3 regions of the Psychrobacter sp. VH5 genome follow, and region 1 is predicted to be linked to each of the others. Evidence: predicted binding sites of a transcription regulator. Region 1 holds the regulator's gene; each other region holds the start of a gene.
What was found. Region 1 encodes PhoB, which activates phosphate uptake and scavenging genes when phosphate is short. Its sites were predicted from a motif close to TGTCATNAANCTGTCATAA; they were not measured.
Positions count from the first base shown of each region.

Region 2: pstS (phosphate ABC transporter substrate-binding protein PstS) is a predicted target of PhoB. The motif match lies at 1,321-1,339, and genes of this name have one in related genera.
Region 3: ACNFVB_RS10325 (porin) is a predicted target of PhoB. The motif match lies at 769-787, and genes of this name have one in related genera.

Region 1 is NZ_CP192145.1:2,869,470-2,871,746, reverse strand. It holds gene asd (archaetidylserine decarboxylase) at 1-46, opposite strand, end outside; gene dtd (D-aminoacyl-tRNA deacylase) at 159-614, shown strand; gene phoB (phosphate regulon transcriptional regulator PhoB) at 802-1,506, shown strand; gene phoR (phosphate regulon sensor histidine kinase PhoR) at 1,677-2,277, shown strand, end outside.
Region 2 is NZ_CP192145.1:352,378-354,654, reverse strand. It holds gene pstS (phosphate ABC transporter substrate-binding protein PstS) at 82-1,248, opposite strand; TPP riboswitch at 1,520-1,636, shown strand; gene thiC (phosphomethylpyrimidine synthase ThiC) at 1,926-2,277, shown strand, end outside.
Region 3 is NZ_CP192145.1:2,469,864-2,472,140, reverse strand. It holds gene ACNFVB_RS10330 (malate synthase G) at 1-315, shown strand, start outside; gene ACNFVB_RS10325 (porin) at 925-1,983, shown strand; gene ACNFVB_RS10320 (CTP synthase) at 2,172-2,277, shown strand, end outside.

The DNA of each region.
Region 1 (2,277 bases):
GCTTTTGTTGCGGGACAAGCTGCTGCAAGGTGGTGAATACATTCATAATACGGCGACCAAAATAAAGGTGAGAGAGTAATAAATAGGCAAATAAATGATGATATTTTATCATGGACAGCCTAAGTTTGTATGAGCATAATTGGTAAAGGGGAGCATAAATGAAAGCATTGATACAGCGGGTACATGGTGCGAGCGTCAGCGTCGATGGGGATTGTGTCGGGCGTATCGAGCGCGGCGTGCTGGCATATATCGGTTTGGGGCCTGAAGACGACCTACAAACGGCCAAGCGAATGATTGATAAAATCCTTGGCTATCGTATTTTTGAAAACGACGATGACCCTACCAAATATGGCAAACTGGACAAAAACGTCCAGCAAGTCGCTGGCGGGCTGCTGCTGATATCACAGTTCACCCTGATGGCGAAGACCGACAAAGGCCGGCGTCCTGATTTTGGCGGTGCCATGCCACCAGAGGCAGCGAGCGTGCTGTTTGCTCAGCTAGTCGACTATGCCAATAGTCAGCACCCTCAGGTAGCGACGGGTCAGTTTGGCGCAGACATGCAGGTTGCGAGTATCAATGATGGGCCACTGAATTTTATATTAGACGTGAGCTAAAGCATCAAATGTGAATCATGATGGTGAGTGCCATCTGTTTAAGGGAAGTGGCTTGGTCTATAGCAGCCGCTTAAATGACAAATGTCATCAAACTGTCACAATTACCGCGTTTAATAGGCAAGCAGTGGCGAGTGATTATCGCTCTTTTTTATACGTCTGTTTTGTCCCTTATCACTGAGAATACCCTATGTATAATGAGCAAATTTTGATTGTTGAAGACGAACCTGCAATCCGCGAGATGGTCGTAATGACGCTAGAGATGGCTGGTTTTGATAGCTTGCAGGCAACGGACGTACCAGAGGCGCACCAACAAGTGGTCGACCATCGGCCAGCGCTGATTTTGCTAGATTGGATGCTGCCTGGGGACAAAAGCGGCATTGATTTTTGTCGTATGCTCAAAAGTGATGAGCTACTCGCTGAGATACCCGTCATCATGCTGACAGCCAAAAGCGAAGAGGACAGCAAGGTGCACGGTCTGGATGCGGGTGCAGATGATTATATGACCAAGCCTTTTTCGACGCGCGAGCTGATCTCAAGGATCAAAGCGGTGTTGCGCCGTAGCAATGCTTTGAGCGCCGACAAGAATATTGAGATAGGAAAGTTAAGCCTCGACCCCAAAAGCCAGCGAGTCATGGCGTCTGGGCAAATCATCGATGTCGGACCGACCGAATATCGGTTGTTGGCGTTTTTTATGAGCCATCCTGAGCGTGCCTATACGCGCACCCAGCTGCTTGATCAAGTGTGGGGCGGCAATGTCTATATCGAAGACAGAACCATCGATGTGCATATCAAACGCCTACGCAAACTGCTGCGCCCTCATGACTGCGATAAGCTGATACAAACGGTGCGCGGTACTGGTTATCGCTTCTCAAGCGTTGTTGAGGCCAAATGATCGGCGCTCATACTCTCAAAATAGCCACCGCAATTCTGTTGCCAGTCCAGCTATAATCACCATAATTATCAGTAAGTGATTATCAGTAAGGGCCAATTAGCAGATAGGGATAATCATCATAATGATAACGAGATAACAAGTAGGGCAAAAAAATAGGTCACGAAAAATGGATGAGTAACATAATGTCAAAGCAATGTACCGAACAAGATATCTCAGAGCCGATAGCGCTACAAAACACCACCGATCAATTAAAAAAAATAAGAAGTGCGCTGCGGGCGCTGCGCGATGCGGTGATTTTACTCAATGACAGTGATGGTCTGGAGTGGTGGAATCAGGCCGCTGAAGATTTACTATTATTGCAGGCAGCAGATAAAGGCCGATGTATTTTTGACTTTATTGACGCATCTGAGTTTCGTCAGTACTATCAAGCGCCGACGCTGGCTGACGAAGGCGTACATATAAAGTCATGGCGCGCGCCTGAGCGCTATTTAAAGTGTGAGCTGACCCCATTTGCCGACGAAAAGCTATTGATCATCTACGATGTGACGCGTCTGCATCATCTAGAAGAGATGCGCCGCGACTTTGTGGCCAACGTTTCGCATGAGCTGCGTACGCCGCTGACCGTGATGATGGGGTATTTAGAGAACTTTTCGGATCAGCCAGACATGCCGCCGCACTGGAAGCGCGGCTTTGAGCTGATGACCCAGCAGACAGCGCGCATGAATAGAATCGTCAATGATTTATTGCTGCTATCGCGTATCGAAATCGAAG
Region 2 (2,277 bases), 410 kb from region 1:
GTGATAAAACCTTTGAGACAACCACCGGAGAATAGGTGTCTCAAAGGGGCTTACAAGTTCTGCTATACATATGTATAAAAACTACTGAGCTGGGGTGTAGACGGGTTGACCATCGCTACCTTTGACTTCATTCCACTTGTCTTTAAACAGTGCCACTGCGGTATCAGAGAAAGGCACATAATCAAGCGCCATGGCACTATCATCACCTTCAGCATACGCCCAATCAAAGAAGTTCAGCACGCCAGCCACTTGCTTCGGGTTTTCTGGCTGCTTGTGTACCAAGATAAAGGTGGCAGCGGCGATGGGCCACGCTTGATCGGTCTCAGAGTTAGTGATGACTTTGTAAAAGCCTGCTTGCTGTGACCAATCGATATCACCTGCCGCAGCAAAGGTCTCAGCAGATGGCTGCACGAAGTTACCCGCCGCGTTTTTGAGGGCAGCGTGCGCCATGTTGTTTTGCTTAGCGTAAGCATACTCGACGTAGCCGATAGCGTTTTTCATGCGGTTGACGTAGCTTGATACGCCTTCGTTGCCTTTGCCGCCTGCCCCTGTGGCAGAGGTTGGCCATTTGATGGTTTTATCGACACCCACGCTGTCTTTCCAGTCAGTTGAAACCTTCGCCAAATAATCGGTAAAGTTAAAGGTCGTGCCTGAGCCATCTGAGCGAAATACGGTGGTAATGGCAGCATCTGGCAGAGTCAAATCTGGGTTCATGGCGGTGATAGCAGGGTCATTCCATTTACTAATCTTACCCAGATAGATATCGGCTAGAGTTGCGCCGTCCAGCTTTAGCTCACCTGGCCCCACACCATCGATATTGACAATCGGTACCACGCCGCCGATGACGGTTGGAAACTGAATAAGTCCTGCCGCATCCAGCTCTTCAGGGGTCATCGGGGCATCAGAGGCGCCAAAGTCAACGGTTTTTGCTTGGATTTGTTTGATGCCACCTGAGGAGCCGATAGACTGATAGTTGACCTGACCGCCAGTCGCGGCATTATAGTCATATGACCATTTGGCATAGATAGGCTGCGGGAACGACGCGCCAGCACCAGTGATGTTCATGGCGATGTTTTCAGCTGATTTAAAATCGCTTGCTGGAGAAGATGTCGCTGTGCTGGTAGTTTCGGCCACTGTCGCCGCGCTGGTGTCACTCTGCGCTGCTGACTCTGCGGTGTCGGTGGATTTATTACAAGCGGTGAGTACTAAGGTGCAACTAACGGCGACTGCCAATAACGAATAACGCATGTAGAACTCCTAAAGTTTAACAACGATTGAACAAAGCATGATTGGTGACATGTGTGACATCTTGACAAGTTTTTATGACAGTTTGATGACAACCGCCCAACTCTTTTATGTGCGTGACAAATAGGGTCAAATCAGTCGGCGCTTGAGGCTAACGCTATTAGCCTGCGTGTCATGACTCATGGCCTCGTGCGCACGTTGACTGACATACCGGTGGTCAAACACCAGTAGCCCTCATGGCAGAAGTTTGTTAGTATGAGACTGATTTACAACACTGACAGACTCGGGGTGCGGTGTACGAATGGCTGACTGCCTTTGTACATTCGCTGAGAGATCACCCGCCGAACCTGATGCGGTTAGTACCGACGCAGGGAAGTCTTCAGCACTTTATTATGTATGGCAAAGACGGGCAGAAATGCCTTGTTATCCTCATGACTGTTGGCCTAAATGCCCGCTTAGTGGTGCTAAGCTTTATAGGGTTAAGTAGTGCCAAATAATGATGAGAGATACCAAGCGTCGCTTACAGGTTGATGACATCCTCCGCGAAGGCAGATTTTTGCGATGATAGATTTGACAGCCAGTGACGACGACGCAGCAAAAACTGCCTAGATGATAAGTGCTACCCCCGCAGCTTCTGGCGGTGTTGCTTTTATTCAAAAACCAACACGCTAGGACAGCATATGACAACCTCAACCCTACCTCCAAAGACCCAGAAAAACGCTTCTGACAAAAAAACCGACGCGCTAAAAACCCCTGCGCACCGTAGCGCCAAAGACACGCGCTTTGAAGAAGAAGCGCGCGACTTACACCGCATTCTCCCCGCCTCGCAAAAAGTCTATATCCAAGGCTCAAGACCTGATATTCAAGTGCCGATGCGCAAGATCACGCTAGATCCCACGCCTATTCAGGGCGTGGATGAGTCCGACTGGGAGCAAAACCCGCCGTTTTATGTCTACGACACCTCAGGCGTCTATACCGACCCTGATGCCCAAATTGACCTAACCCGCGGCTTGCCCAAACTGCGCGAGGGCT
Region 3 (2,277 bases), 400 kb from region 1:
GTGCCTGATATCAACGATGTGGGCCTGATGGAAGATCGTGCGACTTTGCGTATCTCAAGCCAGCATATCGCCAACTGGTTGCATCACGGTGTGGTCAGCGAGCAGCAAGTCATGGATACCATGAAGCGTATGGCGAAGATCGTCGATGAGCAAAATGCCGACGACAGTAGCTATCAGCCTATGGCAAACAACTTTGAGCAGTCTTATGCCTTTAAAGCGGCCTGTGACCTCGTCTTTAAAGGACGCGAGCAGCCAAGCGGCTATACTGAGCCACTATTGCACCAAGCACGCTTGGATCTAAAAGCCAACGTCTAAGCCTGTGTGCATCGCTATCCCATACATCGGCATAAAAGCTGTGTCGATGCATGTATATATTGCTACATGGCTATATTGACCCGATGTCGATAGTAGATAGCGATAATGCTGTTTCGCTTATAAGCGCTACTTATCAGTGAATAAGTAGCGCTTTATTTTTGTACACAATACAGTGGGCATAATCGAATGGTTTGTCATAAAACTTACGGTAAACCATTGGTATTTAAGCGCATTATATAGCCATTTTTTTCAACGCCTGAGCACTATAAAAGATATGGAGTGCGCCAGATATCGCGTTAAAAGTACAAAAAAATATGTTGCAAATTATGTCAAAGTTGTTATGCTTGTACTCGAAGTATGAGTTTGGTAACGGATGTTACGCAGCAGAAGGATAAAGACCAACGTTTACATGGCAGTTACTTTTTTTGATGCTGGTTATGTAAGTCATGGTTTTTTCATCTTACTGTAATAAAACTTCGCCACACTTGTTTCTGACTAATCTCGGTAGCCAGTTACACATTATATCTTTGAGGATTTGTGACGATACCAATATGGGCGCCAGCTAATAATAGCTCGCTCATTACTACAATTGTAAAGTGGAGATACCCCATGAAAAAACTACTTTTAGCTACAGCCGTTGCTGCTCTATCTGTTTCTGCAGCCAATGCCGCTCCTACCGTATATGGTAAAGGCTTCTTAACTTTAGATTTGAACACAGGCGATACTGATGTAGTATATGCTGATAATAGTAAAGAAAGCTTTGATGCAGATGACCGTAGCAAGCTAAATTCAAACGCGTCACGTATTGGTCTAAAAGGTTCTGAAGCACTAACTGCAAACACTGACTTAGTTTATCAACTAGAGTACGGTATCGATATTGACGCTGGTGATGCTTTTGTAGATGCAGACGGTGGCCGTATGGAGAAGTCTGATCAGTTTTACTCACGTGACACTTATCTTGGTTTGAAAAACGCGCAGTACGGTACATTGCTTGGTGGTCGTCTATCAGCTATCGATGATTACGTAAACTTTGCTAACGTGACTCAAGGTGGCGTACTAGGTGGTGATGTCGTACTTGCAAGCTTTGACGCACCGCGTACTAACAACACTTTTAACTACTTCTCGCCTAACATCAATGGCATGCAGTTCATGGCAATGTACGCCATGGATGAAAACAACAATACTGATACACTAGGCCGTGATGCGTTTGGTGTCGGTGGTAAGTACGAAGCAGGTCCAATGAACGTTGGTGCTACATACATCCAAGCAGGTGATGATTTGAAAGTTGCTCGTGTCAGTGGTAACTATGCTATCAGCCCAGTAGTGACGCTAGGCGCTCTATATCAAAACACTGATTTTGATGAAGGTGATAACGAAAATGCATTCACTATCAGTGGTGAGATGGCGACAGCGACTCCTTGGACTGCCTATGCTCAAGGTGATTTCGTAAACAATGTTGGTGGTGCTGACGATGCTGAAAAATTCCGTGCAGTAGTAGGCGGCAAATATGCATTTAACGCGGCAACAACTGGTCACCTATATGGTGCTTATTTATCAACTGAAGCAAACACGACTGATAAAACAGGCATCTATTATAATGATGACTTAGTTAAGTCTGTTGAATTTGACGGCTTTGGTATCGGTGGTGGTATCGAATACAAATTCTAATCTAACCATTAGAATCTAAATAAAAAACTCATCCTTCGGGGTGGGTTTTTTTTGTTGTATGTATTATTTGTGACAAAAGTCTACCGCTGAGGCGGAAAACAAGAGTTTCAGACAGTTTGCATTTTTGCCCTATATTTTATGGCGTATTTTTAGTAAAATCCTTCTTTACCAATTACCGAAAGAGTACTATGACCAAGTTTATATTTGTGACCGGTGGGGTAGTGTCCTCACTAGGAAAAGGTATCACCGCCGCTTCTCTTGCTGCGGTCTTAGAAGCGCGTGGCGTGACTGTCA